Regions from separate parts of the Hafnia paralvei genome, predicted to be linked through region 2. Evidence: predicted binding sites of a transcription regulator. Region 2 holds the regulator's gene; the other holds the start of a gene.
What was found. Region 2 encodes PurR, which represses purine synthesis genes. Its sites were predicted from a motif close to CANGCAAACGTTTGCNTG; they were not measured.

Region 1: a site for PurR is predicted at 2,389-2,406, ahead of K9N75_RS08820 (amino acid aminotransferase). Genes of this name have one in related genera too.

What each region holds. Positions count from the first base shown of each region.
Region 1 covers NZ_CP083737.1:1,876,234-1,891,390, forward strand. The annotation lists gene mepK (peptidoglycan L,D-endopeptidase MepK) at 1-303, shown strand, start outside; gene K9N75_RS08815 (MBL fold metallo-hydrolase) at 419-1,066, shown strand; gene K9N75_RS08820 (amino acid aminotransferase) at 1,133-2,326, opposite strand; gene ompC (porin OmpC) at 2,627-3,742, opposite strand; gene asnS (asparagine--tRNA ligase) at 4,069-5,469, opposite strand; gene pncB (nicotinate phosphoribosyltransferase) at 5,744-6,949, opposite strand; gene K9N75_RS08840 (GGDEF domain-containing protein) at 7,166-8,899, opposite strand; gene pepN (aminopeptidase N) at 9,342-11,960, shown strand; gene pyrD (quinone-dependent dihydroorotate dehydrogenase) at 12,270-13,280, shown strand; gene K9N75_RS08855 (cell division protein ZapC) at 13,468-14,016, shown strand; gene K9N75_RS08860 (YcbX family protein) at 14,117-15,157, opposite strand, start outside.
Region 2 covers NZ_CP083737.1:2,525,634-2,540,790, forward strand. The annotation lists gene K9N75_RS11970 (Grx4 family monothiol glutaredoxin) at 1-27, opposite strand, end outside; gene K9N75_RS11975 (C40 family peptidase) at 398-1,369, shown strand; gene sodB (superoxide dismutase [Fe]) at 1,691-2,269, shown strand; gene cydH (cytochrome bd-I oxidase subunit CydH) at 2,361-2,450, opposite strand; gene purR (HTH-type transcriptional repressor PurR) at 2,807-3,832, shown strand; gene K9N75_RS11995 (ABC transporter permease) at 3,836-5,485, shown strand; gene K9N75_RS12000 (ATP-binding cassette domain-containing protein) at 5,482-6,108, shown strand; gene punR (DNA-binding transcriptional activator PunR) at 6,110-7,018, opposite strand; gene punC (purine nucleoside transporter PunC) at 7,159-8,385, shown strand; gene cfa (cyclopropane fatty acyl phospholipid synthase) at 8,705-9,856, shown strand; gene htpX (protease HtpX) at 9,918-10,799, opposite strand; gene prc (carboxy terminal-processing peptidase) at 11,028-13,058, opposite strand; gene proQ (RNA chaperone ProQ) at 13,078-13,785, opposite strand; gene msrC (free L-methionine (R)-S-oxide reductase MsrC) at 13,887-14,378, opposite strand; gene yebS (membrane integrity lipid transport subunit YebS) at 14,713-15,157, shown strand, end outside.

The sequences.
Region 1 (15,157 bases), 650 kb from region 2:
CGTATTGACCCTCGTTTATTCGATCAAATATTCCGCTTACAAGCGATGATAGGTACGCGCAAACCTATTCAGCTTATTTCTGGATATCGTTCTCCACGTACAAATAGTGAATTACGTGAGCGTGGCAGTGGTGTTGCTAAGCATAGTTACCATACTCTCGGCCAAGCGATGGATTTCCATATTGAAGGCGTTCAGCTAGCGAATATTCGTAAAGCCGCATTGAAAATGCGTGCGGGTGGCGTTGGATATTATCCGCGCAGTAATTTTGTTCATATTGATACTGGCCCTGTCAGGAATTGGTAATACTTTGCTAAGCAGGTATTATTAGCGGTAGAGCTAAAGACATCCATCACGTCGGCCTTTGCCGGCGTGTTTTTTTATTGTGATAAATCATTGTGGGCAAGGTATTGAGGCAACGATGAAATATAAAATAATTCCTGTCACTGCATTTCAACAAAATTGTACTCTGCTATGGTGTGAAGATACACATCAGGCCGCTATCGTCGATCCGGGCGGTGAGCCTGCAAAAATTTTGCGTGAAGTGGAAGCGCTTGGCTTAACGGTGACTCAAATACTGCTCACCCACGGTCATCTAGACCATGTTGGAGCGGCAGGACAATTGGCGAAGAGCTTGAATGTACCCATATATGGACCGCAGGAAGACGATCTGTTTTGGCTTGAAGGGCTACCTGCACAAAGCAAAATGTTTGGTTTCACCAATTGTGACCCATTGACGCCAACGCGCTGGCTTAACGATGGTGATACGTTGCAGGTAGGGTATCAAACATTACAGGTGTTTCATTGCCCCGGACATACTCCTGGCCACGTGATTTTCTTCAATGAAGAGTCGCGCTTAGCGCAGGTGGGCGATGTTTTGTTTAGCGGTGGTGTAGGGCGTAGTGATTTCCCGCGTGGTGACCATCAGGCCTTGATTAACTCTATCAAAACCAAACTCTGGCCTCTGGGAAATGATGTTGCCTTTATTCCTGGTCATGGACCTATGTCTACCTTTGGTCAAGAGCGTCAGACGAATCCGTTTGTGTGCGATGAGCCCGCGGTGTGGTAGTTGCTATGTCGCTCGCCGTAAATAAAAAAGGAGCCGAAAGGCTCCTTTTGCGTTGCTGAGGTAATATTATTTCAGCACGGCGACAATAGCTTCACACAATGGCGCCATATTGTCTGGCGTCATCCCTGCTACGTTCACACGGCCAGAGTTCACGGCGTAAACACCAAACTCATCGCGCAGGCGGATGACCTGCTCCTTGGTTAAACCGCTGAAAGAGAACATACCGTTTTGCTTGATGATGAAGCTGAAATCTTGCTCAGCCCCTTTCTCTTGCAGGGTATTAACAAACAGCTGACGCATACGTTGAATACGTTGACGCATATCGGTCAACTCTTGCTCCCAAATGGTACGCAGTGCTTCGTTACCCAAAATGGTTGCTACCACTGAGCCGCCATGAGCCGGCGGGTTAGAGTAGTTCGCACGGATCGTGGCTTTGATTTGGCTGAAGGCTTTGTCTGCGGTTTCACTGTCGGCGGCAACCAATGTGCAAGCGCCCACGCGTTCGTTATACAAACCAAAGTTTTTCGAGTAAGAGCTGGCAACCAGCAGTTCATCATGTTTAGCGGCGAAGATACGCAGACCCTGAGCATCTTCCTCCAAACCATTGGCAAAGCCCTGATAAGCGAAGTCAAATAGCGGTAGCCAGCCTTTGGACACTGACATTTCAGCCAGCGCTTCCCACTGTTCTGGCGTAGGGTCAATACCGGTTGGGTTATGGCAGCAGCCATGGAACAGCACTACGTCACCCGCTTCAGCCTGCTCTAAGCTCTTTTGCAGGCCAGAGAAGTCCAGTTGATGGTTATCGGCATCATAGTAGTCATATTCGCGCACCTCGAGCCCTGCGGCGTTAAATACGCTTTTATGGTTAGGCCAGCTTGGATTGCTTACCCAAACTCGCTTAGCTGATGTTTTATTCGCAATAAAATCAGCAGCCACACGCAGAGCACCGGTACCACCCGGAGTTTGGGCGGCATGCGCACGTTTGTCCTGAATGATTGGGCTTTCTTTACCAAACAGTAATTCCAGCGTGCAGGTCGCGAAAGCAGGAATACCATCAATGCTCAGATAGTTTTTTGTGGTTTCGTTTTCCAGCAGATACTGCTCAGCTTTTTTAACGCTGGTCAGCACCGGTGTTTTACCTGTTTCATCTTTATAAACACCGATACCTAAGTTGATTTTATTGGTACGGGCGTCGGCACGGAATAAATCGGCAAGACCTAAAATCGGATCCGCTGGTGCGGCTGGGATATTTTCAAACATGTAGGGGCTTCCATGTGTCGAGTTGAGCCAGAGAGCCCTCAGATTACCGCTACGTCGCAGGCTTGCCAACCGTTTGCCACAAAAAGAATACAAAGTTGTTACCTGAACGCTTCAATGACGATAAAAGCACCAAAAATAAGAAGAAAAGGGGAAATGGGAGAGGAAAATAGGGGAGTAAACGTCGTGCGAGGATAGGAAAAAATACAGGCTTAACGCAAGGGAATATAGCCGATAGCAAAAGGCAGAGCCGAAGCTCTGCCTTAAATTCCGTTCTGTTACAGTCGTTAGACTGTCGTCAGATTAGAACTGGTATACCAGACCCAGAGCGACGATATCGTCAGTAGCGATGCCGTTAGCTTTGGTGAAATCGTTGTCATCCAGCAGGTTGATTTTGTAATCAACATAGGTAGACATGTTTTTGTTGAAGTAGTAAGTCGCGCCGACATCAACATATTTAACCAGATCTTTGTCACCAGATAAGTTGGTGTTCAGGTCTTTACCTTTAGACTGCAGGTAAGCAACTGATGGGCGCAGACCGAAGTCGAACTGGTACTGAGCTACGATTTCGTAGTTCTGAGTTTTGTCTGCGATACCGTTCTTGCCGTATGGAGTCATGTTGCGAGTTTCTGCATACATAGCTGCCAAGTAGACGTTGTTAGCATCGTACTTCAGGCCAGCGGTCCATGCGTCAGCTTTATCGCCACCAGCTACGTTACTATTAACCTGACGGCCTAGAGTAGTTTGCTTATTAGTACGGTCAGATGAAGAGTACGCCGCACCAGCGCTGATACCCATTCCGAAATCATAAGTGGTAGACAAACCGTAGCCGTCACCATTCTGCTGCTGGTAGTCACGACCATTGTTGCTTTCGGTCGCACTGCCGTTTTTACCCTGATACTGAACTGCGAAGTTCCAGCCATCAACCAGACCGAAGAAGTTGTTGTTACGGTAGGTAGCAACGCCGTTGGTACGACCGGTCATGAAGTTATCGCTGTTGGTATAAGTATCACCACCGAACTCTGGCAGCATATCAGTCCATGCTTCTACGTCGTAGATTACGCCGTAGTTACGACCGTAGTCGAATGAACCGTAGTCACCGAATTTCAGGCCAGCAAAGCCCAGACGGGTTGCGTTTTTAGAAGAGCCGTTGCCTTCAGTGTTGTTAACTTTGATGTTGTATTCCCACTGACCATAACCAGCCAGTTGATCAGAAATCTGAGTTTCGCCTTTGAAGCCGAAACGAGCGTAAGACTGATCACCGTCTGAACCTTTGTCGTCAGAGAAGTAGTGCAGGCCGTCAACTTTACCGTACAGATCCAGCTTGTTGCCATCTTTGTTATAGATTTCAGCTGCGTTTGCTGCACCAGCTGCCAACAGCGCTGGGATCACTACTGCAAGAATATTGCGTTTCATCATTGTTACCCTCTAAAGGAGTTATTTTTTTTTGACACCTGCCACTGCCTAAATTAATTCTGCGCGGAACTATTTCATCACTTACGGAACTAAAAGAGAAAGTATGGTGTCTTCCTGTGTCTGCATCGCAGTGTTCCATTCACTAGGCTGATAATCCACACCGAAAATGATACAAAAGTATAATTCGAGTAACAAAACGAAAGTATGTGTTTCAAATTGTAAAAATTAGGGAACTTTGTGACAGGGGTCTAAGTTTAAAAAAGAGAGGGGCCAGCATTGCTGGCCCCTCTTTTGTAATGAAAACGTTTAAATGTTGTTTTATTACTTATTTAGAAAGTTGCGTTTCGTGGGGTGCGTGGGAATGGAATCACGTCACGAACGTTTTGCACACCGGTGACATAGGCGATTAAACGTTCAAATCCGAGGCCAAAACCAGAGTGTGGAACGGTGCCATAACGACGCAGGTCACGGTACCACCAGTAGTCTTCTTTATTCAGCCCCATTTCTTCCAAACGTGCATCCAGCATGTCTAGACGTTCCTCACGCTGAGAACCGCCAATAATTTCGCCGATCCCTGGAGCCAATACGTCCATTGCCGCCACGGTTTTGCCATCTTCGTTCATGCGCATATAGAACGCTTTGATATCTTTTGGATAGTTTTTAACAACCACCGGCGCTTTAAAGTGTTGCTCAGCTAAGTAGCGCTCATGCTCGGAAGAAAGATCCACGCCCCAATAGACTGGGTTTTCGAAGGTCTTGCCACAGTTGAGCAAAATATCTACCGCTTCGGTGTAATCGACCTGCGCAAAGTCAGAGGTGACAAAACGTTTCAGACGATCGATCGCATCTTTATCAACACGTTGAGCGAAGAACTCCATGTCGTCTGCGCGTTCATCCAATACGGCCTGGAAGACATACTTCAGCATTCCTTCGGCAACGCCCGCAATATCGTTCAGGTCGGCAAACGCAACTTCAGGTTCAACCATCCAGAATTCAGCCAGATGGCGGCTAGTATTGGAGTTTTCAGCACGGAAAGTCGGTCCGAAGGTATAAACCTTCGATAGTGCACAAGCGTAGGTCTCTCCATTCAACTGACCCGATACGGTCAGGAATGCTTCACGACCAAAGAAATCTTCGCCGAAATCAACTTTACCTTCATCGGTACGTGGCAGGTTTTCCATATCCAGAGTGGAAACACGGAACATTTCGCCCGCGCCTTCGGTATCTGAAGCGGTGATGAGTGGGGTAGAAACCCAGAAATAGCCATTTTCATGGAAGTAGCGATGGATTGCTTGAGCCAGAGTGTGGCGAACACGCGCTACGGCGCCGATCAGGTTAGTGCGCGGGCGCAGGTGGGCAACCTCACGCAGGTACTCGATGCTGTGACGTTTTGCTGCCATTGGATAGGTATCAGGATCTTCAACCCAGCCCACAACTTTGACTTCTGTTGCTTGCAGCTCGAAGCTCTGACCTTCGCCTGGCGAAGGAACGACTTTACCCGTAACTTCAAGAGAGCAGCCGGTTGTCAGGCGTAAAACATCACTTTCATAATTCGGCAGAGAATTATTAACGACGGCCTGTAACGGATTAAAGCAGGAGCCGTCATAAACGGCGAGGAAGGAGATACCAGCTTTAGAATCTCTCCGGGTACGTACCCACCCGCGCACGGTAACTTCAGTGTCGACCGCGGCACGGCCTTGCAGTACGTCGACTACAGGCACTACGCTCATAGATTTCTCTCTTTTATTGATCTTGAATGATAAATAACCCACTGCCCAGATAATACGGGCATGTTGCTATGTTACTTGTCACGCAAACAGACACAAGAGGAAATCACGGTCAAATCGCAAGAACTTGATGAGATATTGAGAGATTGAATAAAAAATCAAAAAATTATTTGGCTTACTCTGGGAAGTTGGCGGGTATTGATAATAAAAGAGGGCGTATAGATATCTACGCCCTCATTCTATTTATTGCGATCTCTTAGATAAACAGCATTAGCTATCAGCTGGCCTTTTTCACCAAGGGGAGATCAAAGGCTTTACGCAGGGCTTTGACAAACGCCTTATCGTGGCAAATGGTTTTTCCTGGGCTATCTGATAGTTTTGCAACCGGCTTGCCGTTGCACTCAACCAGTTTGATCACGATGTTTAGCGGTTTCACATCCGGTATATCGCAGGTCAACCGTGTGCCGATGCCGAAACCTAAATTGATGCGATCGTGGAAATGGCGGTAGAGCTCCAGCGCTTTTTCTAAATCGAGGTTATCAGAGAACACCAACGTTTTGGTCATAGGATCGATACCCAGCTTCCGGTAATGGGCGATGGCTTTCTCTCCCCATTCAGTTGGCTCACCGGAGTCATGGCGCAGGCCTTGGTAACGATTGGCGAACTGAGGGCCAAAATCACGTAGGAATGCATCCATGGTGATGCAGTCGGTTAACGCAATTCCAAGCTGGTCGGGATATTCATCTAACCATGCTTGCAGTGCGGCACGCTGGCTGTTGGCTAGCACAGGACAAATTTGTTGATGTGCTTGAAACCATTCGTGAGCCTGAGTTCCCATGGGCGCAAGATTCAGTTCTTGAGCAAACTTGTAGTTGCTGGTGCCAACTAACGGTGGGAAATCCGTCTTTAATGTTTCGATGATGGCGCGCTGCACATTATGTGAGAAACGGCGACGAGTACCAAAGTCCATCAATTTAAAACCAGCAAGATCGATATCGGCACTCAGCGCTTTGAAGGCGGTCAGCTTTTTACGCAACTGTGCAACCGCCATTTCAGGCGTTGCCAGAGGAGAGCGATCGCGGTGAACCACTTCACTAATGACGGCAAGCAGCGGGACTTCCCACATAATCACTTCACGCCAAGGGCCAGTGATGCGGATACTTAAATGACCGTCTTCATTACGAATATCGACCTGCTGTGGGTTAAAGCGAAATTCGCGCAGCCAGTCCAGATAGTCTTTTTTGAAAAACGGTAGAGAACTGAGATAAGCGTATTCTTCATCACTCAACGCAAGATCGCTCATAAAAGCGATTTGCTGAATAATATCGTCGGCATAGCTGCCCAGTAACTCGTCACCACGGCAACGAAATTCCGCCGCGACAGTGAGGTTGCGGTAACGATGATAGACGGCCTGCTGCATGTGCAGTTTATAGGCGTCAGTGTCCAATAATGAAGTTAATATCGGGGAAGCATGTTGAGTCATGGCGCGTTACTGCATCCTCGTCAGGGATATTCCACGTTCGGGATAATCGGCAAAGTCGGTGGAGTATACCTAGTTTATCCCGAGATTGAAGCCTCATAACACCATATGGCATTTGATAGGTCGAGGATTAAACGTGCCATTTGCAGTAGCACCTATTAAGTTGCCGTGCAATTGTACAATATTCATACCTTGAGCTATGTCTCGTTTCGCCTCTATTTAACTGGGGTCTTTATGCTTTGCATCAAAGCTAATGAAACCGCTTTGGGAGTAAAAGCTGACCTGATTCTTACCGCGCTTCTTCGAGAAATAGAGCGCTTCATCAGCCTGCTTTATCGAGTGATTGATATTCTTATAATCGTCTAGGCGAGCCAAACCACAGCTGATGGTAAAACCGACCCCAGGCTTATTCGGTATAGTGATGTGTAATAGCTCAGTATCAAGTCGTACCGAGTCGATGATTTGCATCGCTTGGGGAACATCGGTGTATTTAAGCAGGATGGCAAACTCTTCGCCGCCGTACCGGCAATATACCGTGTCTTTTGGGAGTGATTGTGTAAGCAACTGGCTAAAAGCGATGAGGGCCAAATCGCCGACGTCATGGCCGTATCGGTCATTAAGGTTTTTAAAATTATCGATATCAATCAGGCAGAAAGCGAGAGGATATTCCGCACTCTTGATTTGGCTGCATTGATTGAAGAATTTACGCCGGTTGTAAATATTCGTCAGCGGGTCGGTCGAAGACGCTTCGAGAAGTTCGTTGATTAGCTGTTGTTTCTCTAATTCGAGCTGATGTTTTTCGATTTGATTTTGGCGTAATTGGTTAATGGCATTAGAAATAGCTGAAAGCTCACCGCTTACGACAGAATTATCGGGCTGAATATTCAGGTCACCTTTGGAGAGTTTCATGATGTTTTTGTTGGTAAGCGTAAGCCATGAGTTGATCTTTGAGGAGAACACCAAAATGGGCATCACAATGAAAAGCGCCAGCAGCCAGCAAAGGGAAATCATGCCATATAGTTGGACACGGCTAAGGTCTATCTTGGTTTGTAATTCATGAAGCTCAAGATCGTAGCTACTATTAACGAAAACAGCGGATGCTTTATCCATACCAATAATGTAGCGGTAAAAACCATCGAACGCCTGAGATGAGCGACTTTGCATAACGCTGGTGAGATCGGCCGTCAATTTTTGCATGCTGCTTTTACTGAGTTTCTCTGATAAATCAGCAATTGCAGCTTCGGATTGAGCCGCATCAGGGGCTGTGGCAATAATAAAATCGACTCGAGAGCGTAGCGAATCTAAAACCCCAATAAGTTCAATTGACCGTAGATAAGAGCGGTTGCGCTTTACGTCATCGGTTTTGATATCAACCAGTTGATCGATTAATTCAGTCGCAGTCAGCGTTAAACGGTTATTTAAACGAATGCTTTCGATAAACTTGTAGGAGTGGCTGTCGGAAAGCGTCGTATTGTAGATGTATAAGAAATAAAGCTTATTAAGTTCAGTTATATAGTATGCGCTTTTCAAATCAAGTTGAGCCTGAATAAGTGGGCCAACTGCGGATAATTCCTGATTGTCATTAGCCGAAAGGCTATAAACAAGCGCTTCAGCTTTATCAAACATCTCATGCGTCTTTTTTTCGAGTACGGTTGAGGGGGTGTCTGTTGGCGAAAGCACTAAGGCCGCGGCATGACGTCGCACCTGTTTTTCTGCATTGAGAATTTCATCCTCAGTGATAGCGTTACTGATAAAACTAATGCGTTTAAGACGGTGGGCTAACAGGGCAGATTGAAATACTTCGGTAAGTTCGCGTAGCCGCTTAACTTTATACAGATTCTGTTGGTTTTCTGCGTAGTCAACATGCGCTTTGTGTAGTGAGCTATAGATAAAAATACCAAAAAAGAACACCAGAGCCGTTGTAAAAATATAGATCAGATTTTTTAGCTTCATGCGCGTTGTTTTCTGGGATTCGAACGTCTAGGGGCTTATTAGGTAAATCGCTGACCGCAGGTGCGGGCGCAATGAACAAGAAACTGTCGTTGCAATCATTATGTCAGAATATAGCCACTCAGAGTAAGTATTTAGGTCTGAGATTTATCTTGCTCCATTGTAGTCTATGTTCAGCTAGCCTTACTCTTTTACACCGTTTCTTTGCAGTGAAAAAGCACGCTGTCTTAGCGGGCTAGACGCTGATTTGATTGAAATATATACGAACGTTCACGAGTTCATCAGCAGAGCTTCGGTTTTTTGATCGGTGTGATACAGTTTAGTTAACGGTTAGTTAGGGCGCTGATGTGTTGTCAGCGGCTAGCTCTCGATGACGCGGTTTGTCACTCTCCCCGTCAATTTAAAATCTCTAGGTCTATCATCGGCGAAGCCTACAAGGGTATTTATGACACAACAACCTCAAGCCAAGTATCGTCACGATTACAAAGCGCCAGATTTTACCATCACCGATCTGGCCCTCGATTTTGATTTAGATGCTGACACTACGACGGTCACCGCAGTCAGTCAGGTTAAACGTCAGGGAAGCGCGCAGGCACCATTAATTCTTAATGGTGAAGACCTCACTCTGAAAAGCGTTAGCGTGAACGATGTTCCTTGGGAACACTATAGTGAGTCAGAGAATCAGCTGGTTCTGGAAAATCTGCCTGACGAATTCACGCTGACCATTGTGAACGAAATCCATCCGGCGAAGAACAGCGCCTTAGAAGGCCTGTATCTGTCTGGCGAGGCGTTATGCACCCAGTGCGAAGCTGAAGGTTTCCGCCATATTACCTATTATCTGGATCGCCCTGATGTGTTGGCGCGTTTCCGTACCCGCATCGTGGCGGACAAAGCTCGTTATCCATTCTTGCTGTCTAACGGTAACCGTATTGCGCAGGGTGAATTGCAAGATGGTCGTCACTGGGTACAGTGGGAAGACCCATTCCCAAAACCATGCTACCTGTTTGCGCTGGTCGCAGGGGATTTCGACGTGCTTCGCGATAGCTTCACCACCCAAAGCGGGCGAGATGTTGCATTAGAACTTTACGTAGACCGCGGCAATCTTGATCGTGCCGGCTGGGCTATGACCTCGCTAAAAAATGCCATGAAGTGGGATGAAACTCGTTTTGGTCTTGAATATGACCTCGACATCTATATGGTCGTCGCCGTCGATTTCTTTAATATGGGCGCGATGGAGAATAAAGGTCTGAACATCTTTAACTCTAAATATGTTCTGGCTAAGGCTGAAACCGCTACCGATAAAGACTATCTCGGCATCGAAGCCGTGATCGGTCATGAATATTTCCACAACTGGACAGGTAACCGCGTGACCTGCCGTGATTGGTTCCAATTGAGCTTGAAGGAAGGTTTAACCGTATTCCGCGATCAGGAATTCAGTTCGGACCTCGGTTCGCGTGCAGTAAACCGTATTGATAACGTTCGCGTAATGCGTGGCGCTCAGTTTGCGGAAGATGCCAGCCCGATGGCACATCCTATCCGCCCTGACAAAGTTATTGAAATGAATAACTTCTATACGCTTACCGTGTATGAAAAAGGCTCTGAAGTTATTCGCATGATGCATACCTTGCTCGGTGAAGAGAACTTCCAGAAAGGCATGAAGCTCTATTTTGAACGTCATGACGGCAGCGCGGCGACCTGTGATGATTTTGTACAGGCGATGGAAGATGCCTCCGGCGTTGATCTCACATTATTCCGCCGTTGGTATAGCCAAGCGGGCACGCCTGAATTGAGCGTGCGCGACGAATATGACGCTGAGCACCAGCAATATCGCCTGTATGTCACTCAGCAAACACCGCCGACTTCTGAACAGCAAGAAAAACTGCCGTTGCATATCCCACTGGATATTGAACTTTATGATCCGCAGGGCAATGTGATCCCGTTAATGATCGATGGTGAAGCGGTAAGTAACGTGCTGAATGTGACAGAATCGGAGCAAAGCTTCGCGTTTGATAATGTTCCACATAAACCGATTCCTTCTTTATTACGTGAGTTCTCTGCGCCGGTAAAACTGGAGTATCCGTATAGCGACCAGCAGCTCAGTTTCTTGATGCAGCACGCCCGCAATGACTTTGCTCGTTGGGATGCGGCGCAAATGTTGCTGGCTAAATACGTTCGTCTAAACGTGGCTAAATTCCAGCAGAACCAGCCGCTCTCTCTGCCAATGCACGTGGTTGACGCATTCCGCGCAGTCTTACTGGATGAGTCTCTCGATCCTGCGTTGGCGGCACAAATTCTGACATTGCCTTCTGAAAATGAAATGGCAGAGCTGTTCAGCATTATCGCTCCTGAAGCCATTGGTGCGGTGCACTCGGCGATCACTCGCCTGCTAGCGAAAGAGATGGCTGATGAGTGGTTAGCGGTCTACAACAATAACCGCACCCCAGAATATCGTATCGACCACGCAGATATAGCTAAGCGCTCACTGCGCAATGTATGCCTACGCTATCTGGCTTTTGGTGAAGATGTAGTCATGGCGGATGAATTGGTTGTTCGACAGTACGAGAACGCCAATAACATGACTGACTCTTTGGCCGCGCTTTCTGCCGCTGTTGGCGCTGAACTACCATGCCGCGATCGTTTGATGGCTGAGTTCGACGAACGTTGGCACCAAGATGGTCTGGTAATGGATAAGTGGTTCATGTTGCAGGCGACGAGCCCATCGGCGTTGGTGCTCGATAACGTGAAAGCGCTCTTGAAACATCGCTCATTTACCCTGAGCAATCCAAACCGCATTCGTTCTCTGGTGGGGGCATTTGCTCAGGCTAACCCATCTGCGTTCCATGCCGCCGATGGTTCAGGATATGCTTTCTTAACCGAGATCTTAAAAGATTTGAACACGCGTAACCCACAGGTTGCGGCACGTATGATCGAACCGTTGATCCGTTTAAAACGTTATGACGAAAGTCGTCAGGCTTTAATGCGTAAATCATTGGAAGAGCTTAAAGGTCTGGATAATTTATCCGGCGATTTGTTTGAAAAAATTACCAAGGCGTTAAACGCATAATTAGCGCTGTCATTCACTCACACCAAGCCCCGTAATGACGGGGCTTTTTTGTATACGGCGATATTTATTCGCCTTCAAACCTGACGCAGCATCTGCTTAACCTGCTATCGTCATCGACTTTACCGCTATCTTTCGATCCGCTGCATGAATGCGTTTCATAGCAAAATTTCCGTATAAAACATCGATAAATGAGCGAGTAAGAGTAAACGTTTGCGCCGATTACGTTGTTTTTGTTTTTAATCAATTCCAATCTGTTGAAAGATACCGGATAATACCGCCCCGACTTGCCACCGGGATTCAGGAGATACCATGCTTTACCCCTTCGTTAGAAAGGCACTTTTCCAGCTCGATCCAGAGCGCGCGCACGAATTTACGTTTAAGCAGCTTCGCCGTATTACGGGTACTCCATTGGAGTTTCTGGTTCGTCAGTCAGTGGCTTCTAAGCCGGTAACCTGCATGGGATTATCTTTTAAAAACCCGCTCGGTCTTGCTGCGGGATTGGACAAAGATGGTGAATGTATTGACGCCCTAGGAGCGATGGGGTTTGGTTTTATTGAAGTGGGTACTGTAACTCCGCGCCCTCAAGCGGGGAATGATAAGCCGCGTTTATTCCGTATCGTTGAGGCCGAAGGTTTAATTAACCGTATGGGATTTAATAACCGCGGCGTTGACAATTTGGTCGAGAACGTCAAAAAATCGCATTTTGGCGGCGTACTGGGGATCAATATCGGCAAGAATAAAGATACGCCGGTTGAGCAGGGGAAAGACGATTATTTAATCTGCATGGAAAAGGTTTACTCCTATGCGGGCTATATAGCAGTAAATATTTCCTCTCCAAACACCCCAGGATTAAGAACGCTTCAATATGGAGAGGCGTTAGACGATCTATTAACAGCGATTAAAACTAAACAGATCGAACTGCAACAGAAACACCATAAATATGTTCCTGTGGCCGTGAAGATCGCGCCGGATCTTTCTCATGAAGAATTGATTCAGGTTGCAGACAGTTTAGTCCGTCATAATATCGACGGCGTCATCGCGACCAATACCACACTGGATCGCAAATTGGTTAACGGCTTTAACTATTGCGAGCAAGCAGGTGGTTTAAGTGGGCGCCCTTTGCAATTACACAGTACTGAAATAATCCGACAACTTTCTCAAGAGTTGCAGGGTCGTTTGCCAATCATTGGCGTTGGTGGAATTGACTCCGTGATTGCAGCAAGAGAAAAAATAGACGCAGGCGCTTCTTTGGTTCAAATTTATTCTGGTTTTATCTTCAAAGGACCGGGATTGATTAAAGATATCGTTAACTACATCTAATTATTTTCCTACCTATTTGCCCTGGGGGTTTATTTCTTCTCCGGGGTAGTCTATATTTCAAGCGTTCTGCTAATTAATTGTCCGATCAAGCTGGTCTGATTAAATCAGCCAACGATTTGATCGCATTTAATGATATGTGAAAGAATTGAATACACGATCCTGATGACTGATGCAGAAGAGGGATAGAATGAATATAAAACCGGGCGATAATTGGCGCTGGTATTTTGATGAAGAACACGATCGTTTGATGTTGGATTTAGCCAACGGAATGATCTTTCGTTCCCGCTTTGCTGGGAAAATGCTAACGCCTGATGCTTTTGATGAATGTTCTTTTTGTGTCGACGATGCGGCACTTTATTACCAGTTTGAAGAGCGTAGTCGTCAGACTGGGCTAAAAAAAGAGCAGCGGGCGGAATTAATATTAAATGCGCTAGTGGCTCAGCGTTTTCTTAAGCCATTGATGCCGAAAAGCTGGCATTTTGCTCCACAATCCTGTGCCGTGATGCCTGCATTAGGTGAATTGGTCGCCGTGCAGATTTCAAATACAGCAGAACAAGCTAAGCTGCTGGTTGTTGAGGCTGGAGACAGTGCTAGCTTATGTTTGTTAGCCCAACCTTATTTGCAGTTGGCGGGTAAGTCCATGCAGTTAGGCGATGCTATTAAAGTCATGCATGACCGACTTATTGCTGTTCAGCCATCTGTCGATTCAGAAGATGTTTTAGCTTATGCCGTTTAATAGATGCGGGCGCTAATCACCCGCATATCCTCGTCGTGCTTCAAGCTGCATCTGCCGTCTCGATACAACGCGAATTATTTTGGCTATATACCCGCTGACGTTAGCTAAGCTTGATACTGCTTTTCGGAATACAACTGCAGCTCAGTATGACGCCATTTGAGCCGATTGCGCTCTGTTTTAACGGTGTGACTTCCCCTTCGACCAGCGTTATTTTGCAAGCCCCACATAATCCCGCTCGGCAAGAATAGGGAATTCTAATGCCTTGTGCTTCAAGTTGTTCTAACAAAACCTGCTGATTATTGCCTACAAAAGTTTGTCCCTGATACTCAATGTTGACGCTTTTTTCGTTGGCTGGCGGCGTAGCCAATGTGGCGTTAACTTCACCCGCAGAATAGAGGCGAGGAGGGCGGAGGCTAAGAATTTTTACACTATCTCCCTGACGAATAATTCCACCGCCACGAGCGATCATATTCATACCAAAATCAACGTCGCCATTATCTGCGGTACGAAATGACTGTAGTGTTTTTAAGGGTTCTCCCGCCGGATGTTTACGTCCACGGTCAGTACTTACGGTGGTGAGAATACAGCGGCTACAGGGTTTTACGAGATCGAAAATGACTTCGCCAATGCGTATCACCAGCCAGCTATCTTCATCAAACGCCTTAGCACCGCTCACCACAATATTAGGGCGAAACTGCTCAATACGAATCGCGTTTGGGGCACGTCGCTGTAAATTCTGAAACGAGGCTTCGTTGATGAGTAGGAAAGGATAGCCGTCAGCAAAGGTAAGAGGAATGTCAGGATGGTGCTTTACTCGGCGACTAAGTTCATTTCCCAACCAACGCAGTTGGACTGCGCGTTTAAAATAACGACTTAGCCAGTCGTTAATCTGTGGGGGAGCCACCAGTGCAGAGAAGTGATTGCCCCACACTTCAGTCGGCTGCTGTAGATGAAGAAAGTCTTGCCATAGCACCAAGATACTCTCACCGTCAGGCCCTGTTAGGGTAATGCCGTTCGGTAGCAACGCGGGGGTAAATGTGACCATTTGCGGATTTTGGCGCGCGGTAATAAAAGTGCCGTCCGTCTCTGTGACCATCAGCGCTCGGTCGAAGGCCAAACCGCTCGGCAACACCTGTGCCTG
Region 2 (15,157 bases):
GCGCTGAATTTTTTCAATAGTGGTCATTGTCATTTTGTTTTACTTCCTCTAACCAGTGTTATGCAGACAGCATGCAAGTGCATATCAAATTATTGTACTGGATTGTACGCAGCGACGCTCTTAGAAAAAAACGCCATCTTTTATAGGGGTATTTCTGAGGTGTTTCGATCCCTTATCGCTTAAGCTCAGTTTAATCTAAAAACGTGCTATGCTATATCCGTTTGGTTCGTGTTTAGATTTACAGCAGAATTTGTTCAAAACAGCATCCGATTTAACTCTTGTAACATTTAGTCACAAAGAGAATATAAATAGCGGAAATGAATGCTGTTCTGTTCCTGTTGTTTATTTAATACTGTTTGCCATGTTTTTTTCTTGGGACAAAGCCTGGAACCTACCAATGCGTCTATATATCGCACTCTTTGTTCTGCTGTTTACTCAGCTATTTGCTAATGCCGCCAATGCCTCTCCGGGGCATAAAGTCGTTGCCGATCAGCGAAAGTCGCACACGACCAGTAGCGAAGCCGCCGATCGTAAAAAGCGAAAGCCTGCGGCTAGCAAAAAAGAAAAAACGCCAACGACTTCTACCGCTAAAAACAAAAAGAGCAGCGATAAAACAGTCGCGAGTAAAAAACAAAACGCTAAAAAAGAGTCGGCCTCGCAGAATAGCGCTTTAGCCAGCAAATTTGCCCGCAATCGTGAAGTTGCTCGTAATAAAGCCAACAGCAAGAAAATTGATAAAGCGGTATTAGCCTCTCTATCTAAGCCAAATAAAAAATCTGCTGAGAAAAAGGCAAGCGCCAGAACCGCAACGCTTGCGCATGTCAGCAATAAAAAGAGCTATGGTCGTCAACGCGGCAAACTAAACAGCAAAAATGAATTGGCTAAGCTCGCGCTAAATCAGAATAATGTTGAGATCGTTGATGGCAAGCCAATCCGTTTGAGTCCACAGCATAAAAAGCGCTACCAGAATGCTAAACAGACCGCGATGAACAAGCTGATGAATCAGGTTGGCAAACCCTACCGCTGGGGAGGCTCATCACCTAGCACCGGGTTCGATTGCAGCGGTTTAGTCTACTATGCCTATCAAGATTTGCTGAGTATCAAAATCCCACGCACAGCTAACGAGATGTATCATCTGCGCGATGCAGCTCCGGTGAAGAAAACTGAGTTACAAAAAGGCGATTTAGTCTTCTTCCGCATTAACAACCGTGGCGCTGCCGATCATGTGGGTGTCTATATGGGTGAAGGTAAATTCATCCAGTCACCGCGCACTGGTGAACAAATTCGTATCAGCTATCTGGATAACGATTATTGGCAGGGTCACTATGTGGGTGCTCGCCGTGTCATGACGCCCAAAACAATTCGTTAGATATGCCAAGCAACAGGGATTTATTCATATAACGGATAATCCCTGTAATTTCCCCTCTCCTTTCTCAATATCCTTCCTTAGTACCTTGATGTCTCGCAGTGTTACTGATGGACAATTCATCAATTGATAACCAAAAAGCAAAATTTAGCCTGTTATTAGACTCAAAACTTGCTAAAATCGATCCCCATAACAAGAGCACAACAAGATCGTTTCAAATTTAAAAACCCGCACACTGACGTTAACGTTAGTGTGATGCGTGAAACATAAAACACTTGCGTGTAACTGTTTCATCGCAAAATAGATCAATAATAGGAGAGAGCAATGTCTTTTGAATTACCTACATTACCATACGAAAAAAACGCACTCGAGCCGCACATCTCCGCAGAAACTCTGGAATACCATTACGGTAAGCATCACAACACCTACGTGGTAAACCTAAACAACCTGATCAAAGGCACCGAGTTTGAAGGTAAATCACTGGAAGAGATCATCAAGACCTCTACTGGCGGTATCTTTAACAACGCCGCTCAGGTTTGGAACCATACCTTCTACTGGCACTGCCTGTCTCCAAAAGGCGGCAACGCACCTACTGGCGCAGTAGCAGACGCCATTAACAAAGCCTTTGGTTCTTTCGAAGCCTTCAAAGAAGAACTGACTAAATCTGCCGTGGGTAACTTTGGTTCTGGCTGGACGTGGCTGGTTAAAAAAGCGGACGGTTCTTTAGCTATCGTTAATACCTCAAACGCAGCAACCCCATTGACCAGCGGCGACAAACCACTGCTGACCGTGGACGTTTGGGAACACGCTTACTACATCGATTACCGCAATGCGCGTCCTAAATATCTGGAGAACTTCTGGGCTCTGGTAAACTGGGAATTCGTCGCTAAAAACTTGGCATAAGTTTTTAACGTACGTATATAAGAAAGGCGGTCGATTGACCGCCTTTTGTTTTAGTCATGTTAATAACTAAAGATTCCAACACGTCTTTAAATCAGTGCAGCGCTGCTACAAAGCTAAAGATAACAATAACTGCCAAAGCAGCAACCGTCGTCATTAGGGAATATTTCAGATCGGTTTCCATGTGCTCATCTCCCGCATTTCGTTATCAGATCAATTTTTATTATACATAAACACTTGCAGAAAGTGTGTGAAATCATTTTTACATACATCAAATGAGATCACACGCAGAAAATCATTCTATTATTCTTTCTCTTATCCCCTAATTTTGACTTCCCCTTTTGCATTTTATAGGCCAAAATTTACGGTTTACTGCTACGTATCAGCTTTCATAACGAAAAAGAATAGGCTGGCACTCGAAGTCTCTGCATATTCATTTATTTTATGTGCTTTCATTCGGTGTAATTTTAGATGTACGTAAGCAAACGATTAACACAATAGCTATGTTTTGATTACATAAGCTTAGGAGTCATCTGTTTCATGGCAACGATTAAAGATGTGGCAAAACGCGCGGGCGTTTCCACCACGACTGTGTCTCATGTCATTAATAAAACGCGCTTTGTCGCCGAAGAGACCAAAGCCGCGGTATGGGAGGCAATTAAAGAGCTGCACTATTCTCCCAGTGCCGTCGCCCGTAGCCTGAAAGTTAACCACACTAAATCGATCGGTTTACTGGCCACCTCCAGTGAAGCGCCCTATTTTGCTGAGGTCATCGAAGCCGTAGAGAACGCCTGCTACAGCCAAGGCTATACCCTAATTCTGTGCAATTCGCATAACAATCCAGAAAAGCAAAAAGCCTATCTCGCCATGTTGGCACAAAAGCGTGTTGATGGCCTGCTGGTGATGTGCTCTGAGTATCCAGAGAACCTACTACAGACGCTAGAAGACTACCGCAATATTCCGATGGTCGTTATGGATTGGGGAACGCAGCGCAGCGACTTTACCGATGCGATTCAAGATAACGCCTTCGAAGGGGGCTATTTAGCGGGCCGTTATTTGATTGAACGCGGCCATCGTGACATTGGTGCCATTACCGGACAGCTGTCGCGCAATACCGGCGGTGGACGCCTGCGGGGCTTCCTGAAAGCGCTACAAGAGGCCAATATCCCAACGCGCGATGAGTGGATGGTTGAAGGTGACTTTGAACCCGAGTCTGGATACAAAGCTATGCACCAAATCCTCTCGCAAAAGCATCGACCGACAGCCGTTTTTGTGGGTGGAGACATCATGGCCATGGGCGCCATCTGCGCCGCAGATGAAATGGGGTTGCGCGTCCCACAAGATATTTCGGTGATCGGGTATGATAACGTACGTAACGCACGTTACTTCACTCCGGCATTAACCACTATTCATCAGCCGAAAGAGCGTCTAGGTGCGATGGCCTTTGATATGCTGCTTGATCGTATCGTGAGCAAACGCGAAGATTCTCAGACTATCGAAGTGCACCCTAAATTGGTAGAGCGTCGTTCAGTAGCCGATGGCCCTTATCTGGACTATCGCCGCTAAGCGATGAAGAACGGCTGCTCCTGTCTCGCGCTGTTCCCTCTTGTGCTGATACTTGCTGGTGCGCTGCCGATTGCGGCGGCGCTACTGGTTATGCTTCAACCCCTTTCAGATACTTTTTCCCTTAGCCATTTTCTTGCGTCGTGGCACCTGTTGCTACAATGGCCAGGTATATTGCAATCCATCACGCTGAGCATATTCAGTGGTTTTGCCGCCACGCTAATATCACTATGGCTAGCTCTGGCGTTATGTGGGCAGGTCATTCTCAGACAGAATAGTCATATCGCGCGGGTTATCTCCACTGCTATTCTCGCTATACCGCACATTGCTTTAGCGACCGGATTGATCCTGCTGTTGTCCCCATCGGGCTGGTTGCTAAGGGTCATTTCCCCCACGCTTACCGGATACTCTCGCCCACCTGATTGGCTGATAATCAACGATCCTTATGCACTTTCATTGACGTTGCTATTAGCGGTGAAAGAAACGCCTTTCCTGTTTTTAATGGCGCTGAATATCGCCGGACGTATTGATGTTCGACGACAAATACAGTCAGGTGTGGCGCTAGGCTATCCTTCAACTCGCGTCTGGTGGCTGTTGTTAGTGCCACAGATTCTGCGCGGCCTGCGGTTGCCCGTCTTCTGCGTGTTGGCATTTGGCTTATCCGTGGTGGATATCGCTATTTTACTTGGACCACAGCAGCCCACAACGCTATCCCTACAGATTTGGCAATGGATGACCGATCCGGCACTGACGCATCAAGTATTGGCGACCAGCGGAACGTTGCTCCTGCTTGGGATCACGCTTTTTAGTTTTGTCCTCTGGCTGATGATTGAAAGGGCCTGGCTGCGCTATTGCCGCAACGCGCACGGTCAAAGACGCTATAAACGTCATATGACGCTACGGCCTCTATGGATCGTTGGCATACTGCTGACGCTGGGTTCGTATAGCGTTTTGTTTATCTGGTCGATTGCTTGGCGATGGCCGTTCCCTGCTGCCTTACCACTGCAATGGACATTCGATTATTGGCTCAGCAGCCTAAGCCAACTCGGTACCCCCATCATCAATAGCCTGCTCATCGCTGGCATCGCCAATCTCTGTAGTCTGATTCTCTGTGTAGGCTTTCTTGAATGGCAATTCTTACGCCATAAAATCACGGGATTATGGCTGCTACTCACACCTCTTTTGCTACCGCAAATCAGTCTGATTTTTGGTTTACAACATTTAGCGGCTTGGTTCGACGTGATTGGCCTGCTGCCCAGCGTGATTTTCGCCCATGCGCTGTTTATTACGCCTTACTACTTCCTCAGTCTGAGCGGCACATGGCAGGCTTTTGATCGTAGACTCCTTTATACGGCCCAATCACTAGGGAAAACCCCGTGGTCGTGCTTCTGGCATATTAAAATTCCACTATTGAGTAAACCGCTGGCGATATCCGTCGCCCTAGGCTTTGCTGTCAGTATCGGCCTTTATCTGCCGACTCTGGGGTTCGGGGCTGGTCGTTTCCCTACTTTAGCGACCGAAACGGTGGCCTACGCCAGCGGAATCGATCGCCGCATGGCCGCCGTTGCAGCTCTGTGGCAAACCTTTCTGCCACTGCTCGGCTACGGGTTAGCACTGTTTATCCCCGTCACATTCTCAAGGAGTAAGCAGCAATGAGCACGTTGACTCTCGAACAGTTTCAAGTCTATTTACATGATGTGCCGCTAACGCCTGAACTCAACGTGAGTGTGGCCGGCGGAGAAACGCTTACGCTAATGGGGCCGAGCGGGTGTGGAAAATCAAGCTTGCTGTTAGCGCTTGCAGGACATGCACATGCTCCGATTTCACGACGAGGAAAAGTGAAAATTAATGGGCAAGATGTGACACACCTTCCAGCCCATCAACGCAAAGTCGGTCTGCTATTTCAAGATGACTTATTATTTCCTCATCTCAACGTAGAGCAAAATCTGTTATTCGCGTTGCCTGATGATGTTGCTCGGACAGAACGCCACTCACAGGTGACTCAAGCCTTAGCAAAGATTGAGATGAGTGAGTTTTCCCGCCGCTTTCCAAATGAACTCTCCGGCGGGCAACGCGCCAGAATCAGCCTGCTTCGCACCCTATTATCTAGCCCTGCGGTCGTTGCGCTAGACGAGCCTTTTTCTAAGCTCGATAAAACACTGCGCCAACATTTTCGTCGCTGGGTCTTTGATGAGTTAAAACAGGCCAATATCGCCGCCCTTTTAGTCACACACGATGAAGACGATGCGCCAGAAAATGGGCAAATGATTTGCCTGTAGTTTACTCTGGGCTCAGCCATTCCTGATTCATGGTTTCGGTATCTCCCAGATAATCCAGTAACCAGTCAATTGCCGGTGAGCGAGTATGATCCTCCCAGGTGACGCAGCAGGCGCTATCAGGAAACGGCTGCGCCAACTGCAAAATATGTAATTTCCCCGCACTGACCAATGGCTCTGCCATATGAGCCGGCATCAGCCCCACGCAAAGACCGCTTTCCAGACAATCGCAGGCAGACTGCCAGTCTGGCACCACTAAACGGCGCTGGTTATCAAGTAGCCATGTGTCGCGCTTAGGCAGATTGATTGACGTATCCTCAATGCACAGCGCAGGGAATGGACGAATTTTATCATCCGTCAGTTCGCCTTCGAGCATCGCCAACGGATGCTCTGGGCTGACTAGGCAATGCCAATGCAAAAAACCCATATCGCGAAATGAAAAACGTCCTCCGGCCGGCACCGCACGCGTTGCGCCAATAGCCACATCAACCCGTCCGGCAACTAAGGCATCCCACACACCGTTAAACACTTCTGGATGGATCATTAATTCCATATCAGGAAAGTGACGATAAAAATCCACGACCAACTGCCGACTCCTACGCGGGTTAACGATGCGATCGACGGCGATATTTAGCTGTCCACGCCAGCCGTTTGCGACTTGCTGACACTGGCGACGGGTGGAATTCATTTTTTTGATAATAGTACGCGCTTCTTCTACAAAAAATGCGCCTGCTTCGGTTAACTCCACATCACGATGGCGTCGTTCAAACAGCGAAACGGCTAACCATGTTTCCAACTGACGTACTGTGTAACTCACGGCAGACGGCACACGGTGCAGCTCTTGTGCTGCGGCGCTGAAACTCCCCGTTCTAGCAACCGCGTCTACAACCTCTAATGAGTATTCAGACCACATGTGCGCTACCTCACCTTTCTTGCTTTCAAAAATTTTCACTCATGATAGCAAATATTAGCGTTTCACAAGTAATTAGTGAGATCGCTAAACTCCCCACGTCACACTTTCACTCTGCAACAAATATATAACGAGTCAAAATAATGCGAACTTCCTCATTTTTTATGTTCTATCTGGCCGGCTTGAGCATGTTGGGATATCTGGCCACCGATATGTATCTTCCTGCTTTTGGTGCCATGCAGCAGGATCTGGGTGCGTCTGCGGGCGCAATTAGCGCTAGTTTAAGTATTTTCTTAGCCGGTTTTGCCTTTGCCCAGCTCGTTTGGGGCCCTCTGTCTGACCGTATTGGTCGTAAGCCCGTCCTGCTGATGGGGCTGACATTGTTCAGCCTTGGCTGCTTGGGAATGATCTGGGTAGACACAACTGTCGAGCTTCTGATTCTGCGTTTCGTACAGGCTATCGGTGTATGTTCTGCCGCGGTGACCTGGCAAGCGCTGGTAATCGACCGTTACAGCAAAGGCATCGCCAACCGCGTATTTGCCACCATCATGCCGCTGGTCGCACTGTCGCCAGCCTTAGCGCCATTACTCGGTGCATGGCTACTAAATCATTTAGAGTGGCAGGCCATTTTCGCCGTATTGTTCGGGATTTCACTGCTCCTACTGATCCCTACGTTGATGCTGAAAGATACGCGCCGTAAACCAACAGAAGATAAAACGCAGAAAAAAATTAGTTTCTTCCAGTTGATGCGCTCAAATATCTTCTCTGGCAACGTAATGATTTTTGCTGCCTGCTCTGCGGGTTTCTTTGCTTGGCTAACCGGTTCACCGTTCATTCTCGGTGATATGGGCTATGGTCCTAACGATATTGGTTTGAGCTATGTGCCACAGACGATTGCTTTCTTAATCGGTGGCTATGGCTGCCGTGCGCTGCTTAGCCGCATCGGTGGAAATCTGATGCTGCCTGTACTGCTGATTGTTTATAGCCTGTGCATGATTGCGATGTTTGTGATGGCGATGTTTAGTACACCAGGACTGTTCGCCATTCTTGTCCCTTTCTGCATCATGGCGATGGCGAACGGGGCTATTTATCCTATCGTGGTCGCGAATGCGCTAACGCCATTTCCTGAAAACAGTGGTAAAGCCGCCGCGCTGCAAAATACCTTACAGCTTGGCGTCTGTTTCCTTGCCAGCCTGCTAGTATCGGTCTTTGTTGAATCTGCGCTATTAGCAACTACGGCTATTATGGCGGGAACCGTTATTTTGGTCATGATCGGCTATTGGCTCAAAAGTGACAGCGTCACTAAAAAACTCAGCGCAGATAAGTTAACTACAACAGAATCAAGCAAAAAGCACGTTTCTCAACACTAGTATTTTTTGTCTCCTTTACGCTAACCCATTGACCAGCGGTATAGATTCATACTTGAGTCTGTCACCGCTGCGTCCTATACTGCAACAGTTGCATTCACAATTATTTTGCTAGTGAGTAACTTTTACTTTTCTGGCGTGCGGAGCACGTCACGTTTTCTAAAGGATGAGTCCCTGCTAAACGCATGGGTTTCCTCAGTTTTCCATTTTTCTAAGTCGGGTTTAAACACCGCGGGTTGGCCGTTGGTACTCGTGCGCCTACAGATTGCCCATGCGTTCTGGCAGGTCGAGTTATATGAAGAATATGGGTCATGGAGAAACTATGAGTTCATCGTGTATAGAAGATCTGAGCGTACAAAACAGTCAGTGGTACAGAATTGCCAGTGAGATGTTGCAATCGGCAGATATAGAGGTAAATGGTTCACGCCCTTTTGATATTCGCGTCAAGAATCCTCATTTCTTTAAACGTGTATTGCAAGAGGGTTCACTGGGCCTTGGTGAGAGCTATATGGATGGTTGGTGGGAATGCGACCGATTAGACATTTTCTTCCAGAAAGTGCTACGTGCCGGACTGGAAAACCAGCTTCCCCATCATATTAAAGATACGTTGCGCGTTGCGGCGGCTCGATTGACAAATCTACAATCTAAAAAGCGTGCATGGATCGTGGGTAAAGAGCATTACGATTTGGGCAATGACCTTTTTAGCCTGATGCTCGATCCCTACATGCAGTACTCCTGTGGATACTGGAAAGACGCCACCACGCTTAAGCAGGCGCAAGAAGCCAAGCTAAAACTTATCTGTGAAAAACTTCAGTTAAAACCGGGTATGACGCTGTTAGATATTGGCTGTGGCTGGGGAGGACTTGCCGCTTATGCCGCTAAGCACTACGGCGTGTCGGTCGAAGGTGTCACTATTTCTGCGGAGCAGCAAAAATTAGCACAGGAACGTTGCAAGGATTTAGATGTAAAAATCCTACTGCAGGACTATCGCGATCTTGATTCGCAGTATGATCGCATCGTTTCAGTGGGAATGTTTGAGCACGTCGGACCGAAAAACTACCAGACCTACTTCAAAGTCGTTGCCCGAAATTTAAAGCCTGATGGTCTTTTCCTTTTGCACACCATTGGTGCTAATGAAACGAATATGAACGTTGATCCTTGGATCAATAAATATATTTTCCCTAATGGCTGCCTGCCTTCTATTAAGCACATTGCTACCACAAGTGAAGGTAAATTCGTCATGGAAGATTGGCACAATATTGGCGCTGATTATGACCGCACCTTAATGGCTTGGTACGAACGTTTTGTACAAAATTGGCCAAAGCTGGAACATAACTACTCTCAGCGTTTCTTCCGTATGTTCAGCTACTATCTGAATGCCTGCGCTGGTGCGTTCCGCGCACGCGATATTCAGCTGTGGCAGGTCGTATTCTCACCACGCGGCGCCGAAGGCGGTTTGCGTGTCGCGCGTTAAACAGAGCGCCATAAACGTCAAAGGAGCCTTTCGGCTCCTTTGTTTTTTCTATCGTGCTGAATTACTTCAGGTATTGGCCCGTACGCAGCGCTTCAATACGCTTGTCCAACGGAGGGTGAGACAGGAACAGTTCGCTAAAAGACTTATTACGGCCGTTAATGCAAAATGCCATCATGCTCCCTTCTTCCTGCGGTTCATAGCTGGTTTTTAGACGCTGCAATGCAGCAATCATTTTCTCGCGCCCCACTAAGTTTGCAGAACCCGCATCGGCACGGAATTCACGGTAACGCGAGAACCACATGGTGATGATGCTCGCCAGAATACCGAACACAATCTCCAGCACCATAGACACCGCGAAATAAATCATCGGGTTACCACTGCTGCTTTCACCTTCATCGCGATTGCCAGACAAGAACCCTGCCGCCACCTGCGCAATCAGGCGCGAGATGAAGATAACAAAGGTGTTCACCACGCCCTGAACCAGCGTCATAGTCACCATGTCACCATTGGCAACGTGGCTAATCTCATGCGCCAAAACGGCTTCAGCCTCATCACGGCTCATGTTTTGTAGCAGACCGGTGCTCACCGCCACTAATGAAGCATTACGACGTGCGCCTGTAGCAAACGCATTCATATCCGGTGCATGATAAATAGCCACCTGTGGCATATCAATGCCTGCCTGCTGCGACTGACGACGCACCGTTTCGACTAACCAACGCTCGGTTTCATTGCGAGGTTGCTCAATCACCTCGCCCCCAACCGAACGCAATGCCATCCACTTAGACATCAACAGAGAAACAATAGAACCACCAAAGCCGAACAGCAGTGCCATCACCATCAGCCCTTGCACGCTGCTGGACTGGATCCCTGTTAGGCTCAACACCACACCAAACACCAGCATAACGGCTAGGTTGGTTAGCAGGAACAAAGCGATACGCATCATATTATTTATTAATCCTCATTCATGGAGTACGCACTATGCGATGACTAGATCGTAAGGGCATCTGCGCGGGATTCAAGAGGTGTTAAGCAATAACACACTAAAGAAACATAACTTTACAATTTGACGTACTAAAAATCACATAACTGACGATTTATACACCAATACAACTGAGCCGCAGGCATAAAAAAAGAGCGATCTCTCGCTCTTTTTTACTCTAACTCGAATCGATTATTTTGAGCTGCCTTGCAGTTGCTGAGCAAGATCGAGCGCAATTTTCACCGTTTCGTCCAGATAAGGATCTGGCTCCTGATAATCCTTCGGCACATCATCAAGTGACTTGATTGGTTTTTTGCCGCTAGCTTTCAGTCGTTCATTAATACGCATCAGACGCGTTGCATCATCATCTTTGTTCTCTTTTTCACGCTGGGCGTAGTTAAGAGACACGATGTTTTTGCGATCTTTGAGTGCCTTATAGTGAGCGATATCCTGCTCGATATATTGGAACTCTGGGTTTGAAGCGATGCGCTTGTTGTGATCAGCAAGCAGTACCGGATCAAACTTCTGCACGTTGCCCGCACTCTCATAGGTCGCTGCTTTAATGCTGTCCCATGGCAGAGCGTTATCTTCAAAGCTTTCGCCAGTGTCGATGGACTCTAAACCGGTTGGCATGATGATATCAGGCGTAACACCCTTACGTTGAGTACTACCACCGTTGATGCGGTAGAACTTCTGGATGGTGTACTGCACGGAGCCTAATTCAGGCCACTCAGGACGCAGCATTTGATCGTAGATACGGTTAACCGAACGGTACTGTTGAACGGTGCCTTTACCGAAGGTCGGCTCACCAACAATCAGCGCACGGTCATAATCCTGCATCGCAGCGGCAAAAATTTCTGACGCTGACGCACTAAAGCGATCGACGAGAACAACCAGAGGGCCTTTGTAGTAAACAACCCCGTCGCTATCGGCATCTTCACGGATTTTGCCATTATTATCGCGCACCTGCACCACTGGGCCACTCGGGATAAACAGGCCTGAAAGCGATACGGCCTCAGTCAATGCCCCGCCGCCGTTGCTGCGCAGATCGATAATCACGCTGCTGACGTTCTGTTTTTCCAGTTTCTGTAGCTGTACTTTGACGTCATCGGTCAAACCAACGTAGAAGCCCGGAATATCCAACACGCCAACTTTCTTACCGTCGACGGTTTTCACACTCATCTTGACCGCACGATCTTCTAAACGAATGCGTTCACGGGTCAGCGTAATGGTGCGCGTTTTGGTGCCTTTGCCCGCTGGCAGAATTTCCAGACGAACTTTGCTGCCCTTCGGCCCTTTGATCAGCTCAACCACGTCGTCGAGACGCCAGCCGATCACATCCACCATCGGTTTGCCCGGCTGTCCCACACCAACAATGCGATCGCCCACTTTCAGCGCTTTACTCTTAGCCGCAGGGCCACCAGCAACCATTGAGTTAATCTGGGTGTAATCATCTTCCGTCTGCTGCAATACCGCACCAATACCTTCCAGAGAGAGGCTCATCTCGGTATTGAACTGTTCAGTATTACGCGGTGATAGATAGTTGGTATGCGGATCAATTTCATGCGCAAACGCGTTCATAAACAGCTGGAAAACGTCTTCACTCTTACTTTGCGTGAGGCGTTTAATCGCAAACTGATAGCGTTTGGTCAGGATTTTCTGGATCTCGGGCCAATCTTTGCCGGCGAGTTTCAGATTTAATTCGTCATATTTAACTTTGGCTGTCCAAAGCTTATTCAATTCTTCCGTGCTAGTTGGCCACGGCGACTTACTACGGTCGACATCAATAGTGTCGTTGCCATCGAAGGTCATCGGTGACTTAAGCAAAGAAAGTGCATATTCATAACGTTCAAAGCGACGTTTCTGAGCCAAATTGAACAACGCATAAGCGGTATCTAGCTGACCGGATTTCAGTTCATCATCCAGCGTCGTTTCACGGTCTTTAAACTGCGCCACATCAGAGGCCAACAACACGTTATGGTTGTAGTCCAACATATTGAGGTAGCGAGCAAAGATCTTTTTGGAAAAATCGTCATTCAAATCGAATTGACGATAATGAGAGCGTGTAAAACGCGACGTCACCCGTTCACTGACGGTCGCATGTTGCGGCTCTTGGCGCAGCTGCGGTAACTGATTAATGTTGTAAGCAACATTATCAGCCGCAAAGCTGGCACCAGCGAATAACGCCAGGGCCATCGCTGATACCCTGAAAATTTTGTTCATGCCTTGGTTGGCCTCCGTATCAGAACTGCAAGTGTTCTGCGCGCACAATCATCGCCAGACCGTTAGAAAGCTGAACGCGTACACCATCTTTGGTGATTTCCAATACGGAAGCGTCCATTGCACTTTTACCCGCGCTGACTTTTACATCCTGACCTACGGTCAGTTTGGTAATGTCAGTCACTGGCACAGTACGCGGCTTAGCTGATTCAGTGTTAGCGCGAGGCGTGCGATCCTGCTGTGGACGCGGAGTGCGTGGTTTACGCGCTTCTTTGTCTCCGTTAGCAGCATCGGTGCGACGTGCAGCAGGTTTTTTGCCCGCTGGACGAGGACGACGGTTTTCTGTCGCTTCACCGGCCTCACGTTTTTTCGCCTGCTGTTCTGCACGTTGTGCTTGAACTCGCGCTTTGGCTTCTTCTAATTGTTGACGAGCGTGTTCTACGTGCTGCTCTTCCAGCACCCCACACGAATTACCGTCAAGATCGACTCGTTCTGCACCCACTTTCACGCCGTGCAGATAACGCCAGCTTGAAGTGTACAGACGGAGCGCTGAACGTAGCTGAGTCTTGCTCAGTCCGTTTTCATCTCCCTGCATCCGCTCAACCAGATCTTGGAAGATACCGATTTTCAACGGACGTGCTTCGCCCTCTGCGCTAAAGCACTGCGGGAAACGCTGGGCTAAAAATGCAATGACTTCTTTACTACTATTCAACTTGGGTTGATTTTCCATGAAATTTCCTGATTACAACGGGTTTGCCAACCAGCGATGGCATGAACAGGCGACATTATAATGGCGCTATCGCCAAAAGCCACGCCATACGCACGACAACCTTATGCAAATGTCACAAATTTTGCGCTGTCACACTCTGCCAAGTGCTCACAAAGTGCGTAAACAACTGATTTCAATCCAGTTTCATCATCTTCGTCGAATCGGTCATAAACTGTGCTATCGATATCTAAAACACCAATAACCTGTCCATTTACCTCGAGAGGCAGCACAATTTCAGCATTGCTGGCGGCATCACAGGCAATATGTCCTGCAAAAGCATGCACATCGGCCACGCGCTGAACCTCATTTTTCGCATACGCCGTTCCGCAAACGCCCTTACCCACTGGAATACGTACACAGGCCAATTTCCCCTGAAATGGCGCAAGAACCAGCGTATTACCGTCAATGAGGTAAAAGCCTGCCCAGTTCACGTTCTCTAAACGCTCATAAATCAGAGCGCTAGCGTTAGACAATGTTGCAATAAAGTTATATTCACCACGGCTTAACGCAGCCAGATCGCGGGTCAGATCGGCATAAAACTCTTTTTTACTCATTTAAATCTCGTTACCTTGTTACTTGGACATCGCCATAAGGCTTGAATAATAGGTCACATTAACACTTGTGGCGCCAGATCTAAGACAAAAACACTTAAGCCTTTTTTAAGCAATACCAAGCGGTGTCCTTAAGTTTCTGAGCCTGAATAATGACGAGTATAAAATAAGCATTAAATGCGTTATCACACAAGACCTATCCAACATCACTACACATTAACTCGTTACACATTGTATCTTTAGGCTAATTCGTCCTACATTTTTATAACAATCATTCTGTTTTAAGGCTATCAATGCGATACTTCATCTCCTTGCGACACCCATTCTGCGTTTCTAAATGAATATCACACGAATAACAGCGCTCCCAGAACAGCACATCAAGCGTTGCCATGAATGCGACTATGTATTCAGCATACCTCCGCTGGATAAAAACCATACCGCCTACTGCCCACGTTGCTGTGCAAAGATCTGTTCGGGCCGTGATTGGTCGATGACTCGCCTAACTGCGTTGTCTGTCGCTATTTTGCTGCTGATGCCCTTTGCATTGAGCGAGCCGCTCATCCAGATCCGGCTGCTAGGGACTACCATTTATGCCAGCCTGCTTGAAGGCATATGGCAAATGGCCATCCAAGGCGATCCTGTGACAGCCAGCATGGTGGCATTTTGTACCGTCGGCGCGCCGCTCATATTGCCACTGTCGATTCTGTATTTACGTATTGGCGACAAATTAGGAATGAATCTTCGGCCGGTCCTATTAATGCTGGATAGGCTCAAAGAGTGGA